Regions from separate parts of the Leptolyngbya sp. 7M genome, predicted to be linked through region 1. Evidence: riboswitches for the same ligand, from Rfam matches in the RefSeq annotation. Region 1 holds a riboswitch; each other region holds the start of a gene.

Evidence for each region. A riboswitch is a leader RNA that binds a small molecule or an ion and turns the genes downstream of it on or off. The one in region 1 is predicted to bind cobalamin.
Region 2: another riboswitch for cobalamin. It lies ahead of JVX88_RS24850 (hypothetical protein); the one in region 1 lies ahead of JVX88_RS15285 (sirohydrochlorin chelatase).
Region 3: another riboswitch for cobalamin. It lies ahead of JVX88_RS16720 (DUF1636 family protein); the one in region 1 lies ahead of JVX88_RS15285 (sirohydrochlorin chelatase).
Region 4: another riboswitch for cobalamin. It lies ahead of JVX88_RS02465 (TonB-dependent receptor plug domain-containing protein); the one in region 1 lies ahead of JVX88_RS15285 (sirohydrochlorin chelatase).

Annotation. Positions count from the first base shown of each region.
Region 1 covers NZ_CP070897.1:3,093,774-3,101,488, forward strand. Annotated here, with positions in the region: gene JVX88_RS15260 (hypothetical protein) at 41-523, shown strand; gene JVX88_RS15265 (CHAT domain-containing protein) at 684-1,691, shown strand; gene JVX88_RS15270 (hypothetical protein) at 1,953-2,240, shown strand; gene JVX88_RS15275 (hypothetical protein) at 2,284-2,529, opposite strand; gene JVX88_RS15280 (ATP-binding protein) at 2,700-5,324, opposite strand; cobalamin riboswitch at 5,468-5,660, shown strand; gene JVX88_RS15285 (sirohydrochlorin chelatase) at 5,697-6,818, shown strand; gene sipA (regulatory protein SipA) at 6,993-7,220, shown strand; gene JVX88_RS15295 (M48 family metalloprotease) at 7,422-7,715, shown strand, end outside.
Region 2 covers NZ_CP070897.1:4,812,836-4,820,550, reverse strand. Annotated here, with positions in the region: gene JVX88_RS24875 (DUF2382 domain-containing protein) at 1-869, opposite strand, end outside; gene JVX88_RS24870 (S-layer homology domain-containing protein) at 1,324-1,929, shown strand; gene JVX88_RS24865 (calcium-binding protein) at 1,831-2,562, opposite strand; gene JVX88_RS43285 (hypothetical protein) at 2,917-3,798, opposite strand; cobalamin riboswitch at 3,970-4,169, shown strand; gene JVX88_RS24850 (hypothetical protein) at 4,541-4,996, shown strand; gene JVX88_RS24845 (phosphoenolpyruvate carboxylase) at 5,360-7,642, shown strand.
Region 3 covers NZ_CP070897.1:3,360,581-3,368,295, reverse strand. Annotated here, with positions in the region: gene JVX88_RS16745 (hypothetical protein) at 1-563, shown strand, start outside; gene JVX88_RS16740 (GspE/PulE family protein) at 769-2,490, shown strand; gene JVX88_RS16735 (HAD family hydrolase) at 2,863-3,762, shown strand; gene JVX88_RS16730 (hypothetical protein) at 3,825-4,436, shown strand; gene JVX88_RS16725 (EcsC family protein) at 4,570-5,289, shown strand; cobalamin riboswitch at 5,381-5,530, shown strand; gene JVX88_RS16720 (DUF1636 family protein) at 6,029-6,424, shown strand; gene JVX88_RS16715 (hypothetical protein) at 6,685-7,281, shown strand; gene JVX88_RS16710 (hypothetical protein) at 7,278-7,715, shown strand, end outside.
Region 4 covers NZ_CP070897.1:498,684-506,398, reverse strand. Annotated here, with positions in the region: gene JVX88_RS02480 (ABC transporter substrate-binding protein) at 93-977, shown strand; gene JVX88_RS02475 (FecCD family ABC transporter permease) at 1,009-1,956, shown strand; gene JVX88_RS02470 (ABC transporter ATP-binding protein) at 1,962-2,732, shown strand; cobalamin riboswitch at 2,696-2,825, shown strand; gene JVX88_RS02465 (TonB-dependent receptor plug domain-containing protein) at 2,857-3,507, shown strand; gene JVX88_RS02460 (amidohydrolase family protein) at 3,561-4,463, shown strand; gene JVX88_RS40395 (hypothetical protein) at 4,690-4,812, opposite strand; gene JVX88_RS40390 (transcriptional regulator) at 4,854-5,036, opposite strand; gene JVX88_RS02445 (hypothetical protein) at 5,289-5,564, shown strand; gene JVX88_RS02440 (hypothetical protein) at 5,594-5,860, shown strand; gene JVX88_RS02435 (hypothetical protein) at 5,857-6,441, shown strand; gene JVX88_RS02430 (hypothetical protein) at 6,534-6,707, shown strand; gene JVX88_RS02425 (DUF3455 domain-containing protein) at 6,763-6,975, shown strand; gene JVX88_RS02420 (substrate-binding domain-containing protein) at 7,024-7,715, opposite strand, start outside.

The sequences.
Region 1 (7,715 bases):
CGGGAAGTATAATTCGGATGAATGAACTATAAATCTTCCCATGACAAACATCGATGACCTGTTGCAAGAATTGTCCATGCTTCCTGAAGACGAGCTAGAAGCTCAATTGGGTCTGCGAGCACAAACCATTGGTGAAGAAGCAACACGAGGAGCAGCAGAAGCAGCTGCTATTACGTCGATTGATCCGAATACAGCCGTTCCTCGGGGCATTGTGGATGACGCTTTGGCAGCCGGTCAGCGTCTGTTCGACTGGATTAATCCGGCGGCCTATAAGATGCTCTGTACGCCGTTGGGAGGCGACGGTTCGGATGAAACCATGCAGCAACTCGTAAAGCTGCTCGACGAAGATCTGGAGAAAAATATTGCCAAAGCAGCGGGAATGTTGGCTCCGTTTTTGACGGCCAATTTGGGTTTGGCTCCAGCTGTGGCGGCTCTGGTTTCAACCCTGATTATCAAACGAGTTGCCAAGGGTGCTTCTAAATTTGCCTGCGAGTCGTGGCAAAAAACTTTGCCGGCCGCTTGAGCCTTCGATTTGACTCGCTTGCAAGCAATCTGCAATCTTGCTTAAAAGGGGCCGTCTATTGGGTGAATTGCTGCTACGATGCTTTTAATCTATTCACCCTATCCTATAGACAAATTTATACGTAACGTTCCTAGCCCTCAATGATTGCAGGATAATAGCGATGCAAGTCATCAAGATTTTAGCGCTGAGAGCCAATCCAACGAATATGGAAGCTCTGCGTCTAGATGAAGAAATCCGAGGGCTGAAAGCTGAGCTAGAACGAGCAACCTACCGCGATCGGGTCGAGTTGATCAGTGAGGGGGCGGTGCGGGTCGAGGATTTGTCGAAAGCCATATTGAAACACAAGCCTAATATTGTACATTTCTCAGGCCATGGAGCGGGTGGGGATGGGTTAGTTCTAGAAAATGAGGCCGGCATGATGCAGTTGGTTGCTACCGCAGCGTTGAGCCGTCTGTTTCAATGGGGCAGAAGCACGATCAAGTGTGTGGTGCTAAATGCTTGCTATTCCCAAGTTCAAGCTGAGGCAATTCACCAGCAAATTGATTGTGTAGTTGGCATGAGCAGCGTGATCGGCGATCGGGCCGCGATTCAGTTTGCAGCTAAATTCTATCAAGCGTTAGTAGAAGGGGAATCCTTTCAATCTGCCTACGAGTATGCCTGTACTGCATTGGAGCTAGCAGGCAGCAACGAGTCTACCACGCCAAAATTACTGAATCGAATCGAGGGGTCTGATCCGCTAGGGTTTGCAACAACTACACCAACTCAACCGAGTCAAATGGCTGAACCGCAACCTCGTGCTCAACAGTCGCAATCGATTGGCAATGTCACAATCAGCGGCAATCATAACCCGTTTAATGTGATCCAGGCAGGGAGCCATGTTAGCTTGGACCAAAGCAGCGGCAGTAGCGGCAATCGTGACTTGCAGGCCGCATTGGACTTGTTAATAAAACTCAAGCAAGAGATCGCGATTACAGATATCCTCAGTACGTTCGCTAAAAGGGATAATGAGGCAAAAATTACTATGCTTCAAAATGAACTACAAAAGCCAAACCCTGATCAGGGCTTTGTGAACGAGGTGGTTGATGCGCTCAAGCAAGGATTAGGTCAAGTGTCGTCGTTGGTTAGTCTGGTGACGCAAATAGTGAAGCGATTGGAAAAGCTAGCGTGAGTTTACTGTAGATTGACATAATCACAGCACAATCAGAGGATAGCATGAATCCAGGCAATCCGGCTAATCAACAGAACGACCAGCAGAACGAGCAGCGACAGTCTGTTGACGATGTTCGAGTGCAAGGAGATGATAACATTTTCAATGTTATTCAGGGACAGTTTGTTACCCTCAATCAAACTAGAATTATTCAAATTGCGGCTGAGCAGATTAAAACACAGCCGTTGATTATTACGTCACCCTATAAAGGATTAAAAAAGTTTGAGCCTGAAGATAAGGATCGATTCTTTGGTCGCGATGGGACACCTGAGCCGCGATCTGCTGACATTGGGCAATCTGGCTAAAGATACAGCACTGTCTCAGGTGACGCAAGCACTCTACCTGATTCTGCCTGACTTGGCCCGACTCGACTGGAAAAATCAGGCGGTCTACGGCATAGAGCTGATGCCTTCACCCCTAGAGCTAGCTGGCCACGCGGCATATGGAATGATTTACACTGCACTGTTGCTAGCTATTGCGACGTTTATCTTCTCGCGGCGGCAGTTTTAAAGCAATTTCGCTCATTCCCCTAGCGGAGGGGTATCTATTGTCCTTAATTTTCTAAACGTTCCAAGATGCGGCGATTTTCGCTTTGCAAGCCTCTAACTTCAGATTGTATTTCGGCAATGGTGGCTTGCATTTGAGCAAATGCTTCCAGAACCTGCATCTGCACATTTGCCATTCGATCGACCGCCTGCATTGTGATGCCAAGCTGCTGCGTATTGTCGTTAGTTCGTTCAACCAGTTGTTCCAAGATTCGCTCGATCCGGTCTAATCGGTCAGGTAGTGAAGTGGTCATCTTTTCTTTCTACTATTTTTTCTCTCTGCTATTTTCTCTCTGCTATCCGCTCTGCTGCATGGCACCAAACTGCATATCATCATTCTGTTGAAGTAATATACAGATTGTCAAGGCATGCGCCATTTTAGATAACAATGGTTAATATCTAGATGAGAATGCATCTGAGAAAGTCAAGAAGATAGCTGCAACGCCGGGCTGTCCTGCGACGAAGCAGGTATCGTGGTCAATGGAATTACAATTACGAACTCCGTTCCTTTGCCAAGTTCAGAATTAACCTCGATGCGTCCGTTGTGCTGTTCCACGATTGCATAGCAGATCGACATTCCCAGCCCAGTTCCTTTACCTACCGGCTTTGTGGTGAAAAAGGGATCATACAACCGTTGTTGCACCTCTTTTGACATTCCCGTGCCGTTATCCGCAATGCAAACCATGACTTCCTTGCCGTGCATACCATTCACAAGCTTGGTCTGAACCCGAATTGTTGGCGTTGGAGAGTTCTCCACAGCATCGATTGCATTGCTGAGAATATTCATGAACACTTGATTGAGCTGACTCGCATAGCAGGTAACTTCGGGCAAGTCTCCATATTCTTTAACAAGAACAATCTCTGGGCGATCAACTTTGGCTTTCAAGTGATGCTGCAAAATCAGCAGCGTGCTTTCAATTCCCTCATGGATATTCACAGGTTTCATCTCGGCTTCATCCAAGCGCGAGAAGTTTCGTAAGGAGAGGACAATCTTTCGAATCCGATCAGACCCTACCTTCATTGAGTGGATTAACTTCTGGGTATCCTCCTGTAAGAAGCTCAACCCCGTGGTTTCAAGTTTGGCTTGAATCGCAGCTACTGGCTGGGGATAGTGAGTTTGGTAGAGGGCAATCAGCTCGAATAGGTCCTGAAAATAGGTCTCAGCATGGTTAACATTGCCGTAAATAAAGTTGACGGGGTTATTAATTTCATGCGCAATACCCGCCACCATCTTGCCCAGCGATGACATTTTTTCAGCTTGAATTAACTGAATTTGGGTCGATTGCAATTTCTCCAATGTTTCCGTCAGATGTTGGTTCTTGTTGTGTAACTCCTGGGTCCGCTGTTCAACTTTCTGTTCCAGTGTGTTGTAGAGTAAAGCGTTTTGCAACGAGATCGCGGCCTGTGCCATCAGCAGTTGCAGTACCTCTACCTGATCGCTCGTAAAGGCTCCCGGAGTCAAATTATTTTCCAGATACAGAATGCCAATCAACCGGCCCTGGTTATGAATCGGTGTACACAAAGCGCTCTTGGGTTGGTGGGCCAGGACATAGGGATCGGCGGAGAAAGGGGCTTCGATGCGAACATCATCGATAATCAGCGTTTCGGCGGTGCGAGCCACATAATTCAGCATCGATTCTGGCACCACTTGACTGGATTCCACTGCCATAGCCGATCGTAACGTTGGTGCAACCTGATCCCCCGACTGAGCGGCAACCACCCACTGCTCGTCTTGGCGCAACATCAGCACGCTCTTCTGTGCTCCAGCATTTTCAATCACCACCCCCATCAACTTAGATAACAGTTGATCGAGTTGAATTTCGCTGGAAAGGGCTTGAGATGCCTTAATCACGGTAGTCCAATCTAATGCTTTAGAACCACCCAGGCTGTTGTAGGCAGAACTAGAGCCGGTAGAGCTGAGGGTAACTCGTCTAAGCGGCATTCGTTCAGGCTGCGGTGCCGTGATCAGCAGGGTGGGATAGTCTTGCTCCAGTCGGACTACTTTTGTCTTGGCGCCCCAGCGAACATAGGCGTAGTAAGCATCGGTCAAATAGACCTGAGCGATCTTGGCTTTGCCCCATTCCAGGTAGAATTTGCCCGCAAGTTCATTGGCTAGCGCTTCTTCCTGGTAATAGGCATGAGTGGCTGCACCCGCAATCGCCTGATCATAATGCTCTATTGCCAGCGTTGGTTGTCCCAAAACGCGATATTGTTCTGCGGCAATCAGATGGACTTTGTGCAGAAAATTCATCGGTGCGGCGTTTGCCCATTGCTGCATCTTTGCCTGGTTACTCTGCACTTTTTCTAAAATTGCGGACTGCTCCAGTGCGGTTGCATCAGGATAACTCGCCAATCTAGCCAGTGAATCGTAGAAATAAAATGCCGGAATGAAATACAAGCCCGTCACACCGTCAATATATTGCTCGGCTATTGTTGCATAGTGAACGGCCTGCTGAATTTCCCCAAACAAGTAGCTGATAATCAGTTTATTGAAATAAACCTGATAGATCGCGTACCGATCATCCGCCTGTTGATGCAACAGCAACGAGGATGTTTCATCATACGCCTCTCCGACCAAATGAGCCGGATTCTCTGGCGATTCCAGCAAGTTTAATACAGCCTGTCGATAAATTTCGTGATAGGTCAGTGTGTTAATTTGCTTGATTTGAGTCAATGCCGCACTGTAGGTCGCGAATTGTCCTGCGAGCTGATTCAGTTCTTGCCCGCAAAAGTAGGCATACTCGTTGTGGTGCAGAATGCAATAGGCGGCATACTCAATATCCCCCACTGCCAGACCATTGTGATACGCCTCCAAAAGCGGCCCAAGCGAACCGGATAGGAGTTGCTGCCAGTGCGTGATCATCCCATAGACAATCGTAAAGGTTTTCGGCTTCAGGGTTGTGGCATCGAGTTGCTCCAACAACTGAATCGCTAACTGGCCAAAGCGATAGGCGGTTTGCGTATCCCCTTGGGTAGCGAGTAACAGCCCATAGTTTGCGTAGGCGAAGGCAGACCAGGCTGAATTGCCATCACCGGTGATTGCTCGCATCCTTTCGGATGGTGCTCCGTCCACTCCGCCTCAGTTTCAAGCTTTTCCTCAGCCGTCCGTTCGGCCAACCTTACCACCGTCGAGCCGCTCCAAAACCAATATCCGCTGGTAAGTATCCCCTCCCCAGGTATGTTTAGCTACAGGCGATGAGATAAGATAGCGGAGCAAACGTGAACAGTAGCTTGAGCGGGAAAGTTTGGTGTAATGCCAACGCTGTGCCGCAACTGTGAGAAAAGTTTTAGGTTCTAAGTTTTAAGTTCTAAGTTTAGTCATTCAAAACTTAAAACTCAAAACTTTTTTAAGCCAGAACACCGTCTTGCTGCTTTTTCACTCTATTTCCTGCGTCGCACAGGGAAGGAGTCCGCTCTCTCCATGACTTTTACCAATAGTAATCATTTGATTCAGGTCTCCCCAGCTGACACCTTGCCGTTCATGCCAGCATCGAGTCAATCGGTGATCCTGCCACCACTGCCGCTCCAGCGTCCTGTCCTGTTGATTGGGCACGGGAGTCGGGATCTAGAAGGACGTCAAGGTCTGCTCGATTTTGCCACCGCCTATCAAGCGCTCGATTCGTCCCGTCCGGTAATTCCCTGCTTCTTGGAGCTAACCGAACCCACGATTCAGCAGGGAGTTGACCAATGCGTTGAGCTGGGCTACACCGATTTATCGGCACTGCCAATTCTGCTGTTCGCGGCTCGCCATAACAAGTTTGATGTTACGAACGAACTAGATCGCGCCCGCCTGCGCCATCCACAAGTGAAATTTCACTATGGTCGCCACTTTGGCATCACTCCTGCCTTATTAGACCTGTGGCGCACGCGGCTGGAGGAATTAGACCGCCCAGAGTGGAACCCTAGAGGCATCGGCCGGCAAGATACGGTGCTGCTGTTTGTGGGGCGTGGTTCCAGCGATCCGGATGCCAATGGCGATGTGTTCAAAATGGCGCGTATGCTCTGGGAAGGCAGCGGCTACCACACTGTGGAAACCTGTTTTATAGGGATTACCCACCCCCGATTGGAGGAAGGTTTCCGTCGCGCTCGGCTATACGAACCAAAGCGAATTATTGTCCTGCCCTACTTCCTGTTTACAGGAGCGCTCGTCAAGAAAATCTTCATGATTACAGCAGAGCAGCAGGAGTTATACCCAGACATCTCAATGGTTTACCTACCGGAAATGGGGCTGCATCCCCAGCTATTTCAGGTATTGCGGGAACGCGAAATCGAAACCCAGCTTGGGCAGGTGCAGATGAACTGCGAAATGTGCAAGTTCCGTCTAGCTGCCGTTGGTCAGGGTGGCCATCACCATCATGACCACGCGCACGACCATGCGCATCACCACGACCACTCCGATAGCCCGCACTCCCACAGCCACGGCCCTTCTCATGGTGATCACCATGCCCACAGTCATGACCACGCGCACAGTCATGACCATCCAGCCAGCGACCCCTACGCTGAGCCAGAGCAATATCATCAACGCATCTGGCAAGTACCGTAAGAAACCGTAAGAAAAGTTTTGAGTTTTGAGTTGGCATGTGGCGTACTTCGCTCTGTCTGCCACCGAGACATTTGTGAGCATTTTTGTAAGCGTTGTAGGATCTGAATGTAGGTGCTAACCAGTTTGGTTCACTGACCTCCTCATTGACCTAACTCAAAACTCAAACCTTTCACTATGACTGATGCTAAAGAATTTAATGTGGGCGATCGGGTGCGAGTGATTGCGCTGCCTGCCTATGTCAAAACGGCTGAACCGATGCCGATGCTGCGTCCACCCAACGTGATTCAATTGGGCGAAGAGGGAGTGGTGCTAGATCGGCGTCCGGGTGGGTTTTGGGGCGTGCGGTTTGCCAAAGGCGCGTTTCTGATGGACAGTCAGTACATTGAAGCTGTTAGCAACTAGACCAAGCCCAGAACAAGATCAAGCCCAGAAAAAGATCAAGCCCAGAAAAAGACCAATTCAGCCACAGCAGGTAAGCAAATCCGTACTACCAGGATCGTGCGTTTCACTGTTGTATTCAGGCCATAGCCGATACAATTCAGATAACTATCAATTTGCCGCATCTGGATAGTTTAATACGGTATTCACTGGGGTTATCGGTATATGAATCAAGCTAAAACCGTTGCGCTATTAGGGTTACTGAGTGGGCTGCTGATTGCACTGGGCTACTGGATCGGGGGATCCAGCGGTGCGCTGATTGGGTTGATCATCGCAGCAGTGACCAATTTCGTCTCCTGGTACTCTTCAGACAAAATTGCTTTGGCGGCCTATCGTGCTCAGCCACTGAGTCAGGCACAAGCGCCCGAACTGTATGCAATGGTGGAGCGCCTATCCCAACGGGCTGGTCTACCGATGCCGCGTCTATATGTGGTGCCATCCATGGGAGCCAACGCCTTC
Region 2 (7,715 bases), 1.7 Mb from region 1:
CAGGAATTGCTGGCGGTATTCGCGTTGTGGCAACGATCTACAGCTGAGCGGCCTTCTGTGTCCAAATCGAGTTCCTCTCGGCGTACCGTTTCATCAGCTTCAACCATATCCTGCTCCACCACTTTCTTGACCCGAACTTCCTCACGCACAAATGCCTCTTTCCGCACCTCAGGAGTTTCCTCGTAGACTTCCATCCGAGCAACTTCCCCCTCCTGGAAGGCATCGGCTGCATTAGACACCGCGCCAGATGTTGGAGTAGTCCGCTCAATCACGACGCGCTCTTTTTCAATTGGGACCGCGACACGAGCTGTTTCGGTTTCGACATGTTTGCCGGCAGAGATCTCCCCAGTCTTCTGGCGCTGCTTGTTGGCAACCAGGCGTTCCTCATAGAGTTTGAGCGACTGGTGATTCTGCTCATTCAAATGATAGAGACCTGGATCGCGGTCATAGCTGTAGGTATTGCGGTCGTAGGCTGTCGTGCTTGGCGCAGTTGCCGTGTTCATCACGTTCGGACGATAGGTACCTCTGACCTGTTCCTCATAGTCGTAATCAACCTTATCCAATTCATCGAAATTCGGCAGATCTTGGACTTGCTGCTTCGTCAAACCCTTGACATTAATGCGGCGATCGCTGTAGCTAATGTTTGCCAAACCGATGGGTAGCAGCACCTTCTTGCCGAAGATCCAAAAGCCTGTATCTACTACCAGATAGCGAATTCGCCCAGTCTGATCATCAACCAGAATATCGTCAATTGAACCGACCTTTTCGTCAGCTTGTGTGTAAACATCAAAACCTTTTATGTCCGACCGACCATCCGTGTCAGCGTCGCGGTGCTCAGGATAAAAATCGGCTAGCTTTACTAGAGGCATATCTCATTATTCCTTGCAATTCATCATTGTTTCCCATAGTAAGGAGCGGCTAAGCTAGAACATCTTACTATCGGATGAAATGTCAGAAACGGAGCAAATCCAATCAAGCGTGCAGCTATGGCAATCATCTGTAGAAAATTAAACATGAGGATGTATTGGGGTAAATCAGATTAGCTCAGGCTATTGAACAAATCAGCAATTAAATCTTTGTCAAGAGAACTTTGACAATCAAGCTTTGACAATCAAACCTTCACTCAAACCTTCACTAGGTGATACAAGTTTATTAATAGAAGTCCTCGTATAGAACAATACATTTTAATGCATTAAATTAATTGCTCAATACACTGAATGGTTATACTTCTCCTCCATTAGATAGAGAAAGCAAAAGCATGTAGTCATTAAACTGAGGTGGAAGTAAATATATAGGCATGGCGTAAAGAATTGGAGAAGTACAGTGTTTAGGCTTTTTGATCGTGCATTGACCAGTAAAGCTCTATTAATTCCAGGTTTAATCGCTGGATCGGTAGCTGGAGCCGCTACAATTCTACCTCTCTGCGACCGCGTTCTTGCTGCTCCGGATCAAGCTGCCCCTAGTCAAAATCAGACAGCTCCCTTTCCAGATATTCAAAACCATTGGGCGCAGCCCTTTATCGAAACTTTGGCCGCACAGGATATTATTGCCGGTTATCTAGATGGCACCTTCCGACCAGAAAATCCGGTAGCACGAGATGAGTTTGCAGCAATGGTTCGACAGTCCTTTAATCAAGAGTCAGAACGACAACTGGAAAGCGGTAGTGTCTACGAGGATGTACCAACCGATTACTGGGCAGCCCCAGCCATTGAAGAAGCTGCCGAAATGGGGTTTATGCAGGGTTATCCGGACGGTACGTTTCGGCCTGATGATTCTATTTCCAGAGTCGAAGCTATTTCCACTTTAGCGAGCAATTTGAATTTAGCAGCTTCAGTTCCCAGTAGGGCCGAGGCCACTCAAGCCCCAGCCAACACGCCCCAAGCCACTACTGTCATTGCCACCGCCGCCAAACAAAGCATCATTGCCTGACCCCCCGTTCAGGATGTCGTTCTGGTTGCCACCAAACAGGTTGTCGTTGCCTGAATCACCTCTAGCATCTATCTGAGGCATAGGGTTATTGCTAACACTCAGTAAGTCATCGCCTGCTCCGCCAGAGAAGTTGATTTTAGACAGTGAGGTTTCGCCAAGTCTGCCAATAAACAGAGTGTCTCTGCCTTCGACACCAGCAATATTAATGGTTTCGACCTCAAAAATGTTCAGTGTGATCGGAACCAGATTGGTGCGGCTGAGGCGTACACTGTCATTTCCAGCACCTTGCTCTAGGGTTAAGGTGTCACCTGCTTTAGCAGAGCCTACGAACTCGACCGTATCACTTCCTGCGCCACCGAGCATCACATCACTGCCATCACCATCGATCCAGAACATGCGGTCGTTGCCATCGCCAGCAAACATGCGGTCGTCTCCGCGATTACCAGCCAAAAAGTCATCACCCTCGCCGCCGATTAAGATATCAATCCCGTCACCCCCGTTGAGGGAATCGTTCCCACCTAAACCACTTAAGGTATCATCGCCTGTCAACCCGTTGATGATATCTCTTTCAGCAACTCCTGAACGATCACCAGTAATATTGTCGTTTAAGTCCGATCCATTAATGAGAGCCATCGTTCGTTCGTCCTTTTTAAAATAAATCAGTGATTTTGTTTGCGTTTGATTGAAAAATTACTTTATTCTTATTCGAAAATAGTCAATTGAATGAATCTTTTGTCTTTACTTCGAATCAAGCTTTTGTTCAACCATGAATCTAATCTAGGATTTAAAGTTGAAGTTGCCAGTAAGCGAAAGTTAGAAAATTACAAATATACTTTAAAGTAGAAAGATATACCACTCTTGGGTACGTTCCAATCTCAAAAAGAAAACTCTGATCCCGCAGATAAATTCTGGCAAGATCAGAGGACATCAAGGAGACACAAACTAAAGTTGTTTAGGAGACGTTCAGATTACATTTTTATAATGCATCTAAACAAAGACGAACTGGTTTCTATTATTGAGATTGAGCGTACCACTGCCAACATCCTGCACAATCGCAATCAGCTCATCGGGTGCAAACAGATTCGGACGCGGCCTGAAAATTCCCACATCTTGAGCAACTGTACCTCGACTGAGTGGACCGCGAGGATCAAGATCCCGAATTACATACTCATTTGGTGCTCCAACCAGTTGAATTATATCCAGACCGGAAACGAAATCTACAATGTGGGCGAAATCGCTGACGCCATCCATGCCTGTCCTGATGTCGTTGCCGCCGTCAAAGTCATTATTGCCATCGTCATAAAAAACTCGCGCCCGACCACCAGCCCGATCGCCTAAGACGAATCGATCTCTTGCTGCACCACCGATCAGAGTATCGATCTCACCACGCCCCGGATTGACAAAGTCGCCCGAATTCACACCTAGCAAAACGTCATTGCCATTGTTGCCGAACAGATTGTCGCTGCCTGCGCCGCCCTCCATCGTATCGCTCTGATTGCCTGCTAGTAGATTATCGTTGCCAAAATCACCAAAGATATTCATCGTGGCCCTACCGTTATCCCGCGCATCCAGGAAGTCGTTGCCAGATCCACCAGAGAAGCGAATCGAAGAAACCCCAGAGCCGATTAAACTACCCACCGTGAGGGTATCATTGCCTTCAACACCGTTAATTTCAAACCGTTCGACGGTATCAACCTTCAGCGTAACCGGGCCCAAGTTGGTGCGTCGGAGAAACACAGTATCGCTAGTCAGATCGTGAGTCAGGGTGAGGATGTCGCCGTTGGGACGATTAGCTGCAAAAGCGCCTGTGAATAGGTGAAACAGGCCCTGACCGGGTATGGCAATGCTGGCAAGCAGGAGGTGCAGCAAGCCGTAGCCCGAGAGTTGAATCTTGATAAAAATTCCCCGTCCCGATGATGCGGCTGATGGGTTAGCCCTAGCGCTGGCAGCTTGGTTTCAAAGTTAGTTCCCAAAGCTGGCTGATATGCCATTCAGTCTCATTAATCTAAGATAGTGGGCTGTTAAGCATTGGGTGTGTTAATCTGCAAATAGCCTATTGGTTCTGGTGGGGAGCAGCCATCAGACGTAAGGGGGAAAGCTCGGTGCAAATCCGACACTGTCCCGCAACTGTAAGCGATGCGAGATGGATGATTTTTGATTAGCTGCATCAGCGCGATCCAAAATCTATTCTCGATTTGAAATCGTAAGTCAGGATGCTCGCCAATAGCGCCAACGCACTTCGGTGTATTGATCTAATGCATTGATTCAATACGTCAAGTGGTTCGTTTCCTGTTGTTTTTCATCTGCGAGGTACGGATGATGGTGAACTTGGCTCTCCTAGAATTAATTAGTTGTAAACGCTCTGATTTAGATCTGCATCAGCTTCCAGTCTCTGTTGATAAGCAGCATAGAATTGTAATTAGAGCATGGTATAGAAATTGAGGCATCTGCTGGACACGTGACTAGAATTAGGGCTTGAGCGTACGGAGAAACTCGCGAAAGAACGTGCGACGTGCGACGTATGTTATGTGCAAAGAACGATACGAGAAACAGGAATTCTCGTTCTTTAGAGATAGAGTGAACGCAGAAAATCTGGCATGGGAGAGCAAGCATGCAATACAGCAATGGTGTCTGGCCTGGGTATGTCAGTCACTGGCAAGGTTCGTTTATTCGACAAAATATTTTAATCATTGGATACATAGCTTGGAATGAATACTTGAATGCTGGACGGGGTATGGTGGTCTGTGAGATCATAGACGCTCTTCATCCAGCTATTGACTGGAGCCTTGATCTGGTAGCGTTTAGACCGGCTTTTATTCCTCGGTGCCGAGCTGCAAACTACTTACGCAGACTGGATCTGGAGGAAGACGTGGTTGATGCTCTGCTGGAGACAATCGAAACCTATGATCCCATGCGAGCAATTGTGGCTCTGGTCAATGGCAATGATGAAGTAGATTGCAGTCTGCTGCAAAATCTGAAGATTTCTCCTGTAGACTGCTGCGAACAAGTGTTGCGTCGCTGGCCAGAGTTTCAACCTGGTTTAATGCCTCCGAGGCGAATAGCGTAAGAACCAACTGAGCGTTAGCCCGGCTGAGTCGATGGTTGAATGGTCTGTTGTAGTGCTAGTTCCCCAGCGGCAAGTCGCTTAGTTTCAGTGGATGAATTTGATCAAAAGTGATCAGATGGTAATGCAGGGTGCAGTGAAGGAAGTTAGAGAACATTCCTATACCGCTTTCAACTCAAGTGATTGGCTTCGTCGATCGGGGTTGCGGTTTGTTACAAACGTCGTATGAATTGAGGTTAAACCATGACTGCTGCAGTTCCCGCAAAACCAAAATATAATTGGAGTAATATTATCGTTCACACTGTACTTCATTTAACGTCATTGCTGGCATTCTTTCCTCAATTTTTTAGCTGGACAGGAGTGGCTGTGGCATTGTTACTCTATTGGATCACAGGAGCACTAGGCGTTACTCTCGGATGGCATCGCCTCGTGGCTCACCGTAGCTTCAAAGTTCCGAAATGGTTAGAGTACATTCTTGTTTTCTGTGGCACCCTATCCTTGCAAAAGGGACCAATCTGGTGGATTGGTTTGCATCGTCATCATCACCTGTACTCCGATCAGCCCACCGATCATCATGACTCTCGTAAAGGCTTCTGGTGGAGTCACACAATTCGCGATAAACAGCGCCGAGTCGCTAAAATCTTGCGTCAACTGGATGCCGCTGAAGAAAGTCTGCGAGCGCTAGGACTTTCATCCTCGTGGGAAACCGAAGATTTGCGCGACCAGCTGATGGACGAGATTCGACTATGGTGGCGGACCGATGAGCTGCACCAGTTTAAGCCCACGGTTTTGGACGAGGTAGACTACGCGCTGCACTATTTCCATGAGGTCTTATTTGACGCCATCCCCCAGCTCTATCAGCGGTTTTGTCGTTCGCTCCACACGACCTTCCCAGGTCTGCGTCCGCCGCAGCACAATTTCTGCAAGTTCGGCTCTTGGGTTGGTGCCGACCGCGATGGTAACCCCTCGGTAACGCCAGAAGTCACTTGGAAAACCGCCTGTTACCAGCGCAATTTGGTTTTGGGCAAGTATATTAACTCGGTGCACAACCTGATCAACTTGTTGAGCATGTCTCTGCACTGGAGTGATGTGCTGCCCGATCTGCTGGAATCGTTGGAGCAAGACCAGGTGCAGATGCCCGATATCTACGAGCAGTTGGCGATCCGCTATCGCCAAGAACCCTACCGCCTGAAGCTGGCTTACATTCAGAGACGGTTAGAAAATACGCGAGATCGCAGCCTCCAGCTCTATAACGGCGACTATCCCCAGTTTGAAGTGCCAGAAATTAATCCCGCTCTGGTCTATCGGTCCGGCAAGGAGTTTTTGGACGAACTGAAGCTGATTCAGCGCAACCTGAAGGAAACTGGCCTACAGAGCCGAGAACTGGAAACACTGATCTGCCAGGTGGAGATCTACGGATTTAATCTAGCCCATCTGGATATTCGCCAGGAAAGCTCTCGCCATTCGGACACACTGGCTGAAATCATTGATTATCTGCAAATTCTACCTAAGCCCTATGATGAACTGCCGGAGGAGCAAAAATGCCGTTGGCTAGCGACCGAACTGCAAACTCGCCGTCCGCTGATTCCGTTTGAGCTGCCCTTCTCGGAAAAAACCTGTGAAACGATTCAGACTTTTCGGATGGTGCGAACCCTGCAGCAGGAATTTGGTGCCGAGATCTGCCAGACCTACATTATCAGCATGAGCCACCATGCCAGCGATTTGCTCGAGGTGTTGTTGCTGGCTAAAGAAGCGGGTTTGTATGATCCAGCCACGGGTTCAGGCACACTTCAGGTTGTCCCCCTGTTTGAGACCGTCGAGGATCTGCAGCGGGCACCAGCGGTGATGCAAGAACTGTTTGAATTGCCTTTCTATCGGGCGCTGCTGGCGGGTGGTTTCTCCGGTGGGCAGGCCGACTCTGAAACTACCGCTTATGGTGCTGACTCGACTCGGAGTACCGTCTCCCTACAAGAGGTCATGCTGGGCTATTCCGATAGCAATAAGGACTCAGGTTTTCTCAGCAGTAACTGGGAGATTCACAAAGCTCAACAGGCGCTGCAAGGCGTGGCCGATCGCTTTGGCATTGCGCTGCGCATCTTCCACGGACGCGGCGGTTCGGTGGGACGCGGCGGCGGTCCTGCCTACGATGCAATCTTGGCTCAACCCGGACGCAGCATCGATGGCCGCATCAAAATTACCGAACAGGGCGAAGTGCTGGCATCTAAATACAACCTGCCAGAGCTGGCGCTCTACAATCTGGAAACCGTCACTACCGCTGTGATTCAAGCTAGCCTGCTGCGCAGTGGCTTTGATGATATCCAACCTTGGCGCGAAATCATGGAGGAACTGGCAGCCCGCTCTCGTGCCCATTACCGCAATCTGATCTATGAACAGCCAGATTTTCTTGACTTTTTTTTGCAGGTGACGCCAATCGAGGAAATTAGTCAGCTACAGATCAGTTTCGGTCTTTCCGCGGATTACAGATTCGATCGTGTTCTGAAGTTCCGAGATCTTCTGGGCGAGGTCAATCGGGTATGTGGGCGCCGCTTCAGCGACAGAACTTTCGGTGGTTATCCAATCTCGCATCATTCAGGCTTGGGTAATTTCACCCAATTCATCAGTTTACAGGAAAATGGATGCTCCGAATAGTCAAAACTTTGTCGGGGATATCCGACCATGTTCGCATTTTCCTGGTTTCGGTGCAGGATTTGTTTGATATTCG
Region 3 (7,715 bases), 270 kb from region 1:
AGAACTTAACCCTGATCAATCTATCGGCACAGCAATGGATTCGCTCCAGTTATCTGCGCTATTTGGTAGGCCCCCTGAGATCCTGGCGTCAAGGTAGTTGGTTGATGCAGTGGGCAGAACCGCTTGGCGGACTATTGGTGATGCTCGTGTTTTCACTAGCACCGTTTGTATCCAATGCCCTGATCGGGGTGCTGCTCATGGCCTGTGCCGGCTATTGGTTATTGCTAACCCTTTCAGATGACGCTGAGCCAGGATCGGTAATTACACCGATTCATCTAATAGTGATACTTTACTGGGGAATTGCTGTTGTTGCAACTGCCGTCTCGCCGGTTCGCTCCGCCGCGTTGGAAGGACTTTTCAAACTAGCACTGTACATCCTGCTGTTTTTTCTGATGGCACGAGTCATGCGCTCGCCGCGAATTCGTTCAGCCATAATTACGGTCTATCTGTTGGTGGCGCTCGTGGTAAGCGTGGTGGGCTTACGCCAGTGGTTTTTTGGGGCGAGTGCGCTGGCTACCTGGGTTGATCCAGAGTCTTCATTGGCAGGTACTACACGGGTCTAGTCTTAGACAATCCAACTAGGCAATCTAATTCAGCAACCAAACTGAGTCATTCACCAGCTACAGCGTTCACAAATTGATTGTGAACAGAAGGGGGTGGGGGCACTGCCCCCACGCAGGGGTGGAACCCCTGCATCCCGTTCAGATCCAACAAAGGAGCACTGTACTCTATCCAAAAATAGAACAAATAGTAGGACGAATCATGCAAATGAATCAGAAGCCGAACGAATCAGAGAATCTTTCAACGGAAAAATTGATGAACCAAACTGCGTGGCAGCAGCTAAAGCAGAAGCAAATTACCTGTGAACAGGCGCTGGACTTACTGGTTGGCTCAAACGGTCATGTCAACTTAGAGTTGCTGGATCCAGAAGTTAACTATCGGTTTTGGCGACACTTCAGTAAGCGAGAAGCGCTGCCGCCGGTCGTGCCTTTGCTGCTGTGGCAGGGCTGTTACTATCTGGGCAGTCCGGTGACACTGACAGGTCCAGTAGTGCAGCAGTTGAAGGACCAACTGAATACAGAAATCAAACTGCTGCCAATCGCGGAGAAAAGCTATACCTACTGGCACCGTCTGCAATCGCTGGATATGGATCGAATTACCAACACGGTGACGGTAAATCCACTAACCGGTGAACTAGAGCGGGAAAATATCAGTGAAGTTGCCGAGCTATATTTATCGCAAGCGGACAATCAAATCGAGCGGATTAAAGCCCTGATTTCGAGTGCGCTGCGCAACCGGGCCAGCGACATTCACCTAGCCCCTGCTCCTGACGGTCTGCGAGTCCGCTTTCGCATCGATGGCATTCTGCGTCACATCACCACCCTGCCGCCCGATATCAGCCGTAAAGTCATCGTTTCTTTGAAAGTGATGAGCGATATGGACATTGCCGAAAGCCGCCGCCCTCAAGATGGTCGGATTGGCGAAAAATATATGGCTGATCAGCAGGAACAGGGGCTGGATTTGCGCGTCAGTACCCTGCCTTGCGTGAGCTGCCGTAAAGGCGAACCGGGCGAAAAAGTTGTGCTGCGGCTATTGCGACAACAAAATTCCTTTGCCACGATTCAGGATCTGGGCTTCTCTAAACAAACATTGGCCATTTACGAATCCTGGCTACAGCAACCTCAGGGTATGGTGATCCTGACGGGGCCAACCGGCTCTGGCAAAACCAGTACACTTTATACCAGCTTGCAGGCGATTGCCACCGAATCGGTAAATATTGTCACGGTTGAAGATCCGGTGGAATATGTGCTGCCGGGCATCACCCAAACCCAGGTGCACGAACCAGCTGGCATGACCTTTGCGGCGGGACTGAGGGCCATTTTGCGCCAAGATCCGGATATCATCATGGTTGGCGAAATTCGCGACCATGAAACCGCTGAAACGGCTGTGCGGGCTGCTCTCACCGGCCATCTAGTGCTCACCACACTCCACACGAACGATGCAATCGGGGCCGTTCCGCGCCTGCGTGATATTGGACCAGATCCGGGCTTGATCAGCGATGCGCTGTTGGGCATTGTGGCACAACGACTGGTGCGGAAAGTCTGCCCTCACTGTGCCGCTCCCTATCGACCCACTACCGCCGAACTGAAGTTTTTGGGACTACCGCTCGAATCCGCCTACGTGCAAAACTGGCGCAAGGGCCGAGGATGTTCCCACTGTTTTCAGTCTGGCTATCAGGGCCGGGAAGCGGTAATCGAAATGATCCATATCGATGATACGATTCGCCAACTCATCTACGAAGGTAGCCTTACTCATCTACGGCGCTATCTCAACGAAGATCGCTTTTATTCGTTTCGTTTAGGCGCGGTTGCTAAAGTTACTAGCGGTATCACCACTCTAGAAGAAGTGCGACGAATTTTACCTCACAGCGCATTTTATCAATCTGTGAATGGTTCTCGTTCAGTTGCAAAGCCGCTCAGCGTGGTGTAAACCTTTGCGGAATATCGATCTTGTCTTTCCAACTCAAATGTTTGTTCAATACACGATTCCTCTCTGAGAGGGTATTGGACCCATTTTGGAAAGTTAAGTTTCGCGCTAATCGCCTCACTATAATACGGAGCATGGTGAGATAGAGAAATGTCTCTGCAGTTGCGGGCAGGAGCTTGTAATCTCGAACCAGTTGCCTCTCCGCTTATTAAATATTCTCTTACAGCAGTATCGAGCAGTTGCAGCAGGATGTGGATGTAGGGCTTTTCTTTCTGGCTCCTGGCCTCGGCTCTTGACTCCTGTCTTCCCTCCCACCATTAAATTCTAAAAATTACGGTAGGGTTAAAACAGTGTGAGCGAGCGATAGCGTTAACTATGGTCAATCCCCCACCTACGGTTCTAGCCCTCGACTATGATGGCGTGCTGTGCGACGGCATGAAGGAATACTTCCAGACGGCATGGCGCGCCTACTGCCACCTCTGGCAACTCACTGATCCAGTTCCGCCAATTGGTTTAGCAGAGCAGTTTTATCGCGTCCGGCCTTTAATTGCTACGGGTTGGGAAATGCCGCTGTTGCTGCGGGCCTTGCTCACCGGCTATAGCGAAACCGAAATGGCGCAGGACTGGGACCAATTAGCCCAGCAGTTGCTGAAGCAGGAAGGACTCAGTGCCGCCATCCTAGCTGCCGAAGTAGACGGCATTCGTGACCACTGGATTGCCTCCGATCCGACAAGCTGGCTGGCTGAGCAGTACCTCTATCCTGGTGTGGCAGGGCAACTGACGCTTTGGCTTAACTCCATTCAAGTGGTCATCATCAGCACCAAAGAAGGACGATTCATTCAGCAGCTCTTGCAGCAGCACGAGATTGACTTGACCAACTTACGCATCTTTGGCAAAGAAGTGAAGCAACCCAAACACCAGATTCTGCGCCAGCTCAAAGCTGAGCAACCAGATTCTGCCGTATTCTGGTTTGTGGAAGACCGGCTGAAAACGCTGCAAGTCGTGGAGCAACTGGCCGATCTAGAGGATGTTCAACTCTTCTTAGCGACCTGGGGCTACAATACGGCTGCCGAACGAGCTGCGATTGCGGATGATTCGAGAATTCGGCCTCCTTGGGTTGTCGTGCGTCTGTTGCCCAAAATGCAGCGCTGCACCCTCGCTCGATGCCGAAGCCGCTCGGATGCCGAAAGCTATGCCCAAACTCTACGAACGCTCAATCCCGGATTACAGATTTTGGTGGTGTTTGATCCTGGTAGCTCCAAATCGTCGATATAGAGGGCTACTGTTGTACCAATTAAAGTTGTAGTAGCTTGTATATTCCCAATCAGGAGGGCCGCATGAGTCGGCAGTCGATTCTTAAACCAGGTCAGTCCTACACCTTTCGCAGCTATTTCGAGCTGCCCTATGAGCCAGATGATATCTTGGCTGAGTTTGGCTATCGGCTCCAACGAGCACCGCTGCATCTGCCCCAGTCTACTGCTCCCACCACCCAACTGCCACTCCTCAAGGCCAAGCTAGAACAGCGCCTTACCTATGTCAGTTTGACCAGCGAAACGGCTCGTCGGGAAACTTTAATTGCGCCAATTCTCTTGGAAGCGGCTGAAGTTACAGGAGCACAGGTGCGAATCGAATATCCGCTGAATGTTAGTGAGGTGCTCAAGGGGTCACTCGACTATTATCTCTACCGCAATTCAAAAGTGATTGTACTGGAAGCCAAAAATGCTGACTTAGCGAGAGGATTCACTCAGCTAGCTGTAGAGTTAATTGCGCTCGATCAATGGTTAGAAAACGACCAACCGACCGTGTTAGGAGCCGTAACCACAGGCGACATCTGGCAGTTTGGACAACTTAATCGGCAAGGAAAGCTGATCATTCAAGGGATCAAGCTGTTTGTGATTCCCGATGAGCTAGAGGCCGTCTTCCAGATCTTGCGGGCAGCACTGGAGTAGCTGTTGACGAGAGCTATCACCAGAAGCATGGCGAGAACCATCGAAAGGTAGACGTGGACTGGAGCCTATCTCCACTAGAGTGGACGGTATGATCGAGTAGTCCCACTTCGTTCTTCCAATTCCTATCTGCCCTATGTCAACCCCTAACAATCCGATTGACCAATTCAACCAGATGCTGACTGCGGTAACTACCACCGCCGAAACCACAATCATGCCGGTGCTACAGGAAATGCTGGAGCAGGGAACCGAGACTGTGGGCCGGATTGTTACCCCGATTGCCGAAAATCCAGTTGTGCAATTCGCCACAAAGGTACCGGGTGTCAACTGGTTGATGGCCGCCTTGGGACAGGTGAACGTGGAAAAGGTGGAGCGGGAAGTGGCAGCCCTGCGGCAACAGTATCCGTTAGAAACCTCTGGTGAATTAGCACAGCGGATTATTGCCGATACTGCCATGAAGGCGGCTGGAGCTGGTCTAGTCACGAACGTTATACCGCCTGCTGCGATTAGTCTGTTGGCCCTTGATATTGCGGCGGTAACTGCTCTACAGGCCGATATGGTCTATCGAATTGCGGCAGTATACGGGTTTTCGCTACATGAGCCAACCCGACGCGGCGAAGTTTTAGCGATTTGGGGTTTATCCACCGGGGGATCAGGCGTGCTCAAGACCGGGTTGAGCTTGGTTGAAGCGATTCCGCTGGTTGGAGCGGGCATTGGGATTGCCAGTAACGCTGTGTTGATCTACTCCTTGGGACAAATTGCCTATCGGTTTTATGAAGCGAAGCAAGCAGCCCTTGCCAAGTCAGCTCAATCCAAACCAGAGGATGTAGTCAGTCACTCTGATACTCCGGTTTGATAGGCAAAGCGAATAAATTTATTGCAATCGTATATTGCAATCGTAAAGCCTGGTGAATTCAGATGCCCGTTATCCCGCATTGGTGGTATGGTGGTACTGCATTGAGATCGGCTCTGGTGGGGAACAGCCATCAGACGTAAGGGGGAAAATCTGGTGCAAGTCCGGTACTGTCCCGCAGCTGTGAAGGAAGGTGCAAGTAACTTTCCCAGTCAGAATGCCCGCCGATTTGATTCACCGTCTCTCATCTGCGAGGTATAGATGATTTTGACTTCTGCCTTACTTGCTAGTAACAAAATTCAAATCTGGCCTGTCTTACGGCCAGGGCATCGCTGCACCATCTCGTTTCCGATTTTTTTTGCGCCAATCCACGAGTAATAGAGCCAGTGCTCTATTGAGCGATTACTTGCTGGCGGCTTTTGGGCTGACAAATTTGGCTGCGATTAGTAAAGCGCGATGGGTAAATGAGTTATTCAGCATAGTTCACGAATCTATAATCCTAGACGATGCAAGCTAATCAAGCAGCATACACTTGCGTGTGTGCACAAGCATTCTGCCTGCCGCTAACGAAAAATTGCTAACAATTTGCTTGATATCCGCCGCTTGATGATCTGTTATTAGCTCTAGCCAGCCACTCGGATTGTTCAAGTTGATGCAGCAATGAAAATCAACTCAAAATTAATCCAAAATCAATTAGAAATTACACCTAGTTATCAGTTTTGTTTGTTCAATATCATCAACTATGACTCACCATACTTTGTTTGTTTGCACTCTTTGCCGATTTTCTAAAACCAATCAGCCACAGCCTGAATCGCATGGTGCTGGACTGAGTGGGGGTGAACAGCTATTCAACCAGATCACGGCAGCAGTAAACGATTGTGATTGGCATGAGCGCATTCAGATTCAACCAGTGCGCTGTATGGGCGTCTGTAGTCGCTCCTGTGTGGTGGCATTTGCGGCAGCTGAGAAACTGACCTTCATCTTTAGTGACCTGTCGCCTCAGCAATCAATTCCAGAGCTGATGCAGTTTGGTCGCCAATATACTCACCATCCAACCGGCAATGTTCCCTATGGAGAGCGGCCCGCCGCCATGAAACGCGGACTAGTAGCAGTATTACCGCCGGTACCGCCCGGTTGACCTAAACAAGCTAAAAGTTGCTCTATTACCTACAAACATCGCACCGGAAACGAGCAGGATGCCTGCACTAGCACTATCTTTACCTCATTGGGTTGAATGACTGATCGTTTCCCTAGCCACATTCCCTAGCAAGCGGCAGTGGTACACTAGCAACCTCACTAGTAGGTCGTCGCTTAGGTGGTCGCTGTGCCCGTAAAAGCCAATAACAAGCGGCCGTTTGGATTATCGGTGGCTTTCTCTTCATCTATTTTCTGATCGGTATGGTCGGTTTGCAGCGATTCGGCATCGACCATGGCGGCCTGATGGGAACGATCGCGGCAAATGAGGCAAACGACCGCTACGAGCGGGCAATGGCCTGGGCGACCGGAATTAACGACCGCGGAGAAGAAAACATGCCGGCCGGTGAACGTATCTTCAATGCGAATTGGGACGATTTCCCGAAGCTGTTCTTTTATAACCAGAAGCACAGCTATGTTTACGGGCTTGATCCGAATTATCTTTACTCAAAAGATCCCGATCTGTATAAGTTGCTGACGGAGATAACCGAGGGGAAGATGGATGAGGCCGGGCCGGCGATCCGTGATCGCTTCGGTGCGAACTATGTTTTTGCGGATGCTCGTGAGAATGAAACGATGATCGCAAAACTGCTTGATACCGGCTGGGCGGACATCGTTTACGAAGACGATGAGGCAAGGATCTTGAGGATCAGAGCCATTAAAGGGCAGCCTCCGGCAGTCGATGACGAACCGGAGACCGAGGAAGAAAAACGAATCCTTGATGAAGAGGAACGTCGCTCAAATGCTAATATCCCAGTGGAAGATCCCGACGTTAACGACGAGAACCAGGATCCTAAATGATCTTTAGGCATATTATCTTAGGAATTGCGTTTATCGCAGCCTTTAGCTCTACAGGGTGCGGACCGAATCAGCGCATAATCCGATCCGGCGAGGAAAATCCGCCCGCAAATGTATTCGAACAGAAAGTAGAACCGGCCAGAACCAGTTTTGAAACTGATCTCGGATCAATGCGGACCGCAGGCTTTGAGGCTATCTACGTGATCCGTCGAAAAGACGACGGCCCATTCGACGCCGATGATAAGCGGTATCTTGCCGCCAACATCCCAAGCGAGGTTAACCGTCGTGAGATCTCTGACGAGGGCAAAGCGTTGATCATTGGTACGAACTTCGTACTAACGTCAGAGATCCTGTCTGCGGTCCGCCAGCGTTTTGATGTTCAGGATGTTTCGGTTGGACAGCAAACATCGGGAATAGATCTTAAGAACGAGGATCGG
Region 4 (7,715 bases), 2.6 Mb from region 1:
TCGCATACGCGCGCGAAGGAGGAGCAGGGCGTTTTTATCTTGGATTTTGGATCTCAGATTTGTGCTTGACTGAAATGAAAGGATATCGGTCTTTGAAAAATGGCCCGTTAGTAATGGCTCTTGTAGTGTGCGGTGTCCTACTTGTTGGCTGTGAAACCCGACGCGCTGTACCCGACGGGCCGGTCACGGGAACATTTACCGACGATCTTGGCCGTGAGGTGAAGGTGCCGGTTCCGATGAACCGGGTCGTTTCGCTTGCTCCGAGCATTACAGAAATGCTTTTTGCTGCCGGAGCAGGTGATCGTCTGATCGGTGTGACGAGCTATTGCAACTATCCGGCAGAAACCGTAAACATCCAAAAGGTCGGCGATACGCTAACGCCCAATATCGAATCCATAGTTGCCCTAAGGCCGCAGGTGGTCTTTGTTTCAACCGCCTCACAGCTTGAGGCTTTTACAACGTTGCTAACCGAACAAAAGATCGCGGTTTACGTCCTGGATGTAAAGAAGATCGACGACGTTCCGGACCGTCTGCGACGCCTTGGGAAGATGTTCTGGACGAATGAGCCAGCGGAAAAAGCCGCCAAGGATTTCGAACAGCGCCAAAAGAATGTAGAAAGCACGGTCAAACAAGCCGAGCGGCCAAAGGTGTTCCTTCAGATATCGAACGAGCCTTTGTTCACCATCGGCAGTGATTCGTTCATGACAGAGCTAGTCGAGCTCGCCGGCGGCATTTCGCTGACGAAGGATATCACTGGCGGGTATCCAAAGATCAGCAAGGAAACAGCGTTAGCAATGGATCCTGATGTGATAGTTCTGTCGGACAGCGACGATAACCGCGAGCCGAATACTGTTTTCAGCAATTCAAAGGCCGTAAAGAATGGAAGAATAATTCGCGTCAACGCAGACATCCTGTCACGGCCGGGCCCGCGTTTGGCCGATGCGCTCGAACAGATCGCCGGGTTTTTGAATAAGTAGAAATTTACGAAAAGCTTCGGGCAGCCAGCTTTTGAAGAAAAAAGAAACATTTTGGTTTGGTTTGATCGCGGCGTTGGTGGTGACGTTGGTTTCAGCCATTCTGCTTGGAAGCGAGCGTGTCTCGGTATTTGAAATGACGGAGCAGGGGCGAGCGATCTTATTCGATATTCGGCTGCCCCGCGTATTGCTGGGGGCGTGTGTCGGAGCAAGTTTGGCGATTGCGGGAGCCTCACTGCAGGCTTTGCTAAGGAATCCGTTGGCCGAGCCCTATCTCCTTGGCGTTTCGAACGGAGCGGCATTGGGGACATTGCTGGCATTTGTTTTTCTGGATGGGCTTGCTTGGGCTCGTCCGTTACTCGCCTTTGCCGGTGCGATAATTGCGACCTTTGCCGTCTATCAGATGGCAAAAAGCCGCGCGGGAATGAACGTGGAGCGCTTGGTCTTGTCTGGCGTGATCGTTACAACTTTTCTCTCGTCGATCATCGTTTTGCTGACAAGTTTGCTTGATGCGGCTCGCCTGCGAGGTTACACATTCTGGCTGCTCGGTGATCTGTCGCAGGCGACCTACGATGGATTCTATATGACGCTTGCGGCGGCTACCGTTGGAACGGTTGTACTTTCAACTCAGGCTCGTGCTCTTAACCTAATGATGATCGGCGAACGCGACGCATTTGATTTTGGGGTGGAGGTTGGCCGAGTTCGCATCACCATATTCACGGTGGCAAGCGTCTTGGTCGGGACCGCAGTCGCAGCGAGCGGCTCGGTCGGATATGTCGGATTGATAGTTCCTCATCTCGTGCGGCTTGCGGTCGGCAGCGATAATCGGCTGGTCGTTCCGATGTCTGCGATTTCTGGAGCGATATTCGTGGTTTTGGCGGATACCGTTGCGCGGACGGCGATCGCTCCTAGAGAATTGCCCGTCGGTGCAATAACTGCGTTGATAGGAGCACCGTTGTTCATTTATTTACTGCGCCGTTAATACGTATGCTTTCAGTCAAGGACATCACAATACGATACGGCCCGTGCGATGTGCTGAGCAATATTTCTTTTGATATGCGCGAAGGTGAAATGATCGCGCTGCTTGGGCCGAACGGTGCGGGAAAAACCACGCTGATCAAAGCCCTAAACGGAATACTTCCTGTGGCCGAGGGCGATATCTTGCTTGACGAAAAGCCGCTTGGAACATATTCGCGGCGCGAGATAGCAAAGCGGATCGCGGTGGTTGCGCAGGAGAACGAGACCAAGTTTCCGGTAACGGTCCTCGAGTTCGTTTTGTCTGGCAGGTTCGCGAGCGGCTCGGCATTCGGTTGGGAATCGGAAGACGATATTGAATCGGCAAAGAGAGCCCTATCCGAATGCGATCTTGCGGATTTCGGTTCGCGGCTGATGAATGAACTTTCAGGCGGTGAGCGGCAGCGTGTGGTTTTGGCGCGTGCTATAGCGACCGATGCAAAGATACTGTTGCTCGATGAACCGACGGCTAATCTCGACCTGCGGCATCAGGCAATGATGTTTCGGCTAGTTCGCGAAAGGTGTGATTCCGAAGACTATTCAGCAGTCGTCATCACACATGACTTGAATCTGGCTGCGGAATTCGCCAATAAGCTACTGCTGTTGAAACAAGGGACTATCTATGTCGCCGGAGCGGCAACGGATGTATTGACAGGACCGAACATTAGGGAAGTTTTTGGTGTAAACACATTGCTGGATATAAATCCGGCAAGCGGGAACGTTCGGGTAACGAACGTATTTTGATCGGCATTCGACACAAAGGAAGACCGGTGCAAATCCGGCGCTGCCCACGCAACCGTTAAAGTCGGGAACTTTGCTCGTTTGTCTTGGCACGGAACCATTCTGCGTGTGGGCAGAAGAGGACAATATGAAGATCACTTTTACATTCATCTTTGCGCTGCTTCTTGCTAGCGGCGTTTCAGCACAGGCCGACCCGGCCCCAACACCTTCACCAACTCCGGAGACCATTAGGGAAACTGTTACAGTTTCGGCGGATCTGCCGCAGCCGATCGACGAGGTCTCAAAGACCGTTAATACGATTAGCGGACAGCAGCTGCGTGAGCGGGCAGACATTACACTTGTTGATTCGCTGCGCCTGATGCCAGGTTTTCGCGTGCAGCAATTGGGCGGATTTGGCCGGACCGCTTCAGTAAAGACACGCGGGCTGCGCAATCAGGACACCGCGATCTTGATCGACGGCGTGCGGCTTCGCGATTCGGCCGCGATCACAGGAGACGCATCACCATTCCTGAGCGATATCACCCTGACCAGCGTTTCACGCGTCGAGGTGTTAAGAGGTTCGGGGTCGTCGATTTATGGAACAAATTCTATCGGGGGCACAGTTAATTTTGTTACGCCCGATCCGCGAACAGGTTGGCACGGACAGATCGCCGGTGCGATTGGCGGGCTCGGGCTTGGCCGTTTTCGCGGAGAGACAACCTATGGAACAAATGTGCGACCGTTGACATTGCCGAGATCGCACCAAACAATGCCAATGCGAAAGCTTTTCTTGCAGTAAATCCTCACTCCTCGCACATAAACGTAACACGTGTAAATGGCATAACTACTGTTATGTCTGCGCCGCGCGGTGGTGTTATCGCTGGTCAAGGAACGATCATCAACCTTAATGGTTCAACACAAGGTGAGATGGCTATTGTTCGCGAAGCAGCTTTGGTCATTAATTTCCCACGAGTCGCACAAGGCGGCGGATTTGGTGGCGGTTTCGGCGGATTTGGCGGGCCGCAGGTCGATCTAAATGAGGCGATACGCCGCCGTGATACTGCTGTCGAAACACTTAAAAAGCAGTTTGCTGATGCATTGAACTACGGACGGGCAATGGACGCCTATGCAAAGGACAAATCCATTCCGATGCCGAAAACCGATCTTGCACTAGAGGCAATGGTTCCTTACGTCCGCGGTGAGAAGCCGATAGTATTTACGGCCGAACGTGAACGTGATATCCGTGCGGTCCTGAGATTTATCGCGGATATGAAGGTTAAGGGCATTCTTGTCGGTGGTCAGGAAGCCTTCAAGGTCGCAAACGAGCTTAAGTCGGCTAATGTGCCGGTCATTTTTACGCATATTTACAGCCTCCCGGTCCGCGATGATGATGAATACGACTATCTTTTTGCGGGGCCGGCAAAGCTGCACTCGGCCGGCGTTCAATTTGCTATTTCGACAGGCGATATCGGCGCGGAAGCAAGAGACCTTCCCTATCACGCCGGTCTTGCGGGTGCTTACGGCCTCCCGCGTGAAGAGGCGCTAAAATCAGTAACCATCTATCCTGCCCAAATACTTGGGATCGCTGATAAAGTGGGTTCGATCGAGGTCGGGAAGATGGCAAATATCGTCGTTACGGACGGTGATATTCTCGATCCCCGCACGAATATCAAACATATGTTCATCAATGGCCGCATGATCCCACTCACAAGCCGACATACTGAACTGTTTGAAAGTTTCAAAGATCGGAAATAGAGAGCTTATTAACTGCTGATCTAATAAGGCCGCCTATCGATCGCTCCATTGGCGGCCTTTTTCATTTCCGTATCAACCTATCTGATCCCGCTTAACAAGATCGCATCGTGTCTCCAAGATCCCAACACTATCGATATACTGTTTCCGCTAGGTGAAACGGATATACCGGAGACCTCGTTCACTTCATCATCGCTGAGATCTAATAGAACCCTCAGTTGAGGTTCATCTAAACATTGATATAATTTTTAGTATCTACTTCTTCGATCACCCGTTTGACGTCTGCGATGAAGCGATAGCCACGCCTGGGCAGCGTCTCAATGTACGTTGGGGCTTGCGCACTGTCATTCAAGACTTTTCTCAACTGTCTGACGTTAAAGAGATATTGCCATCCTATACAAAGCTATTCGGCCAAACAGTGCGAAGAAGATATTCTTTCTCAAGGATCTTTCCGGGCTTTTCAAGGAATGCCAACAATAACTCATACATCTTCGGTGTGAGCTGGATGTGCCTCTTGCCGTGCCATAAAACCTTCTCTTCTGGGCAGAGAAGAAATTCGCCGAACCTATATAACATATTCTCCTACAATCACTTACGCTTCTCTAACAAATTTCTAATCAATCTATAACCGCATTCTAACCGCAACTCCGCGCAAGTTCCACGAATTTAACGTCTTCTGACTTGGCCGGACGACTTGTCAATTCTTTTGCCATAGCTCCTCAGGCCGGCCGTGGCAATTCTTCCGATCCGAACTTAAGGTCGGTGAAGGAATGCGAAGTTCAATATTGAAGGACGTAAATTGTCGCTGAAATGGGAGAGAAGTTTCATATGCCGAAGATAGATAAAATTGGGGTCCTCGCGATCGACGGGACCATTGAACCAGCGAAGTATGAAGGCAGGGTAATAAAAAATACGAGGGGAAGGGTTATGACGATAACGCTGCCCGAAAGTTTCGCGAAGCTGCGGGCTTTTGATAATAGCGACATGGATCACATTTACGGTGTGATCAAACTTGAACCGGATTGGCACCGTGGCTGGTCTAACTTCCACAGAATTATTGGAGTTAAAAGATCATTTTGGAAACCTGGAGCTTGCCAGGTCTAGAGAGCGAGGAAACCAAGGAGTAACGAAAAATGCAAAAATTAATACTTATAACTCTAATTTCAATGGTCCATTTCACCGTCAGCCAGACGGTATTTGGCCAAATCAAGATGAACGTCCCGAACTTGCCCAAGATCGGAAAGCCGACGAGTGATCAAGGACGAGGACTGTCTGATACCACACCAAAGGATAAAGGCACAGAGAACAATTCAACCCGATGCGGCCAACCGCAACACCGAAGTTCATTCGAAGCTCAGTTTATGTTCAGGCAAAAACCCATGATCAATATTGGAAAATGAAGGGCCAAAGAAATTATTCAAGCTGGGCACCTTTGACCAAATTCAAGAGTTTTTACAATGAAGAAAAGCCACTCAATTATTCTGTGGCGTACTTTAATCCGAACGGGACGCCTTGGTATAGCGAGAAGCTTGAGGCAAAAGGTCGTAATGCAGATAGGACGGTTGTATATGAAAGTCCGAGTCCGTGGGGAGAGACGCTTGATACAAAATCTACCGACGCAACTGGCGTGTTTTCATTCAAAATAACTAACGACGATACGAAAGAGCTTCTGTATGAGGGCAAGTTCAAGGTCGGGAAATTCAGTACTGCGAATGGCGGTCAGGATAAGAACAATTTTGAGTTCTTTCTGGGCCATGATTGGCTAATGTCTTATGGAATGATCGGTTTTCACCATTCGCTGGACGAGGTTGGCGGAATGCCGCCGTTAATGAGCGTTTGGATAAAAGGTACCCAAATGAGTCTGATCTTGAAGGACGTGTTTTCTTCAAAGGCCAACAGATCGCTTCGACAAAGGACGGCGGCGGAGCTTCCGATTATGATGAACGGGCAACCGATAAGGCCGCATCTTTTGAGCCATTGAACAGATAAAAGCGTTGGCAGTTCCAATGGAAGACCCTTCTTTTTGACAACAACGGGACATTCAATCGAGGTAACTTTCCCAATGCCTTCTACGTGGACAAGAATCCGGGAGTCTATACGGTCAAGATATATCATCTTGGACAGCAGATCCGTGAACTTGAATTCACTGTCGGCGTCGATGGACGTTTTGTAAAACCTGCCTATTCTGACCAGGTCTTCATTCTTTATCACACGATCCTGGTTCCGGTTAAGGTCTCCTCACCGTAAGAAAAATGGAATGTAGCAGCGTGGAAAACGGAGTTGTTCTACTGGAACCCCATAAATGACTTCACGAATTAAATGGTTTGGCACTGCGGAAGCTGAAGGACCGGGGATCTTTGCTAACGTTAGCCACATTCAAAGGTTTTATACGGAAGGAGGTCTTGCACCGACCGAACCGGGAAATGTGATAGGCGAAGAACGCGGAATTCCGTACACCGCTGAATACTATTTTTATCGAATGCGAAACACCCCCGGTCGGCCGCCGATCAGATAGCTTACAAATACGGTAGGATGATGATCTGGAAAACGTGGGTTTTAATCATCATTTTTGCGGCGGTCGGTCGGCTTCGGGGACGTTCTTGTAAACGTCCTCATATTTAGCGTAGCCGTCCTTGATAACGGTTGTCATAAGATTATCCTTGTCAACCACCTGTACTTCTAGCAGTATTGCAGGCACCTGTTTCCCGATCGCGTCGTTCGTGAACATTTCGGTACCAGTTAATTGCTCCTTCTTTGCAAGTTTTATGGCCGCCTCAACAGCTCCATTTGCCAGTGGAATTATGGGTTTATACACGGTCATCGTCTGTTTTCCTTCGGCGATGCTTTGTAAAGCAGAGAGCTGTGCATCCTGTCCGGTAACCAAAACCTTTCCTGCAAGCCCCTTATTGCTCAGAGCAGCGATAGCACCGCTCGCGGTTCCGTCATTTGAAGCGATGATCGCTTGTATATTGTTACTGTTTTGGGTGAGGGCATTTTGAACTATCTTCAGCGCTTCTTCGGCTTTCCAGTCGGTGGCGTGCTGGTCACCTACGATCTTGATATCGCCGCGATCTATCGCTGGCTGAAGCACGGCAAGCTGTGCCTTTTTCATTATGTGCGAATTATTATCCTTGTTATCGCCATAGACCATCAGATAATTTCCTTTCGGAACCTTTGCAAGCGCATACTCAGCCATTTTTTGCCCTATAACCGGGACTTGATGCGAAATGTAAAGATCAATCTTGTCCGAATTTA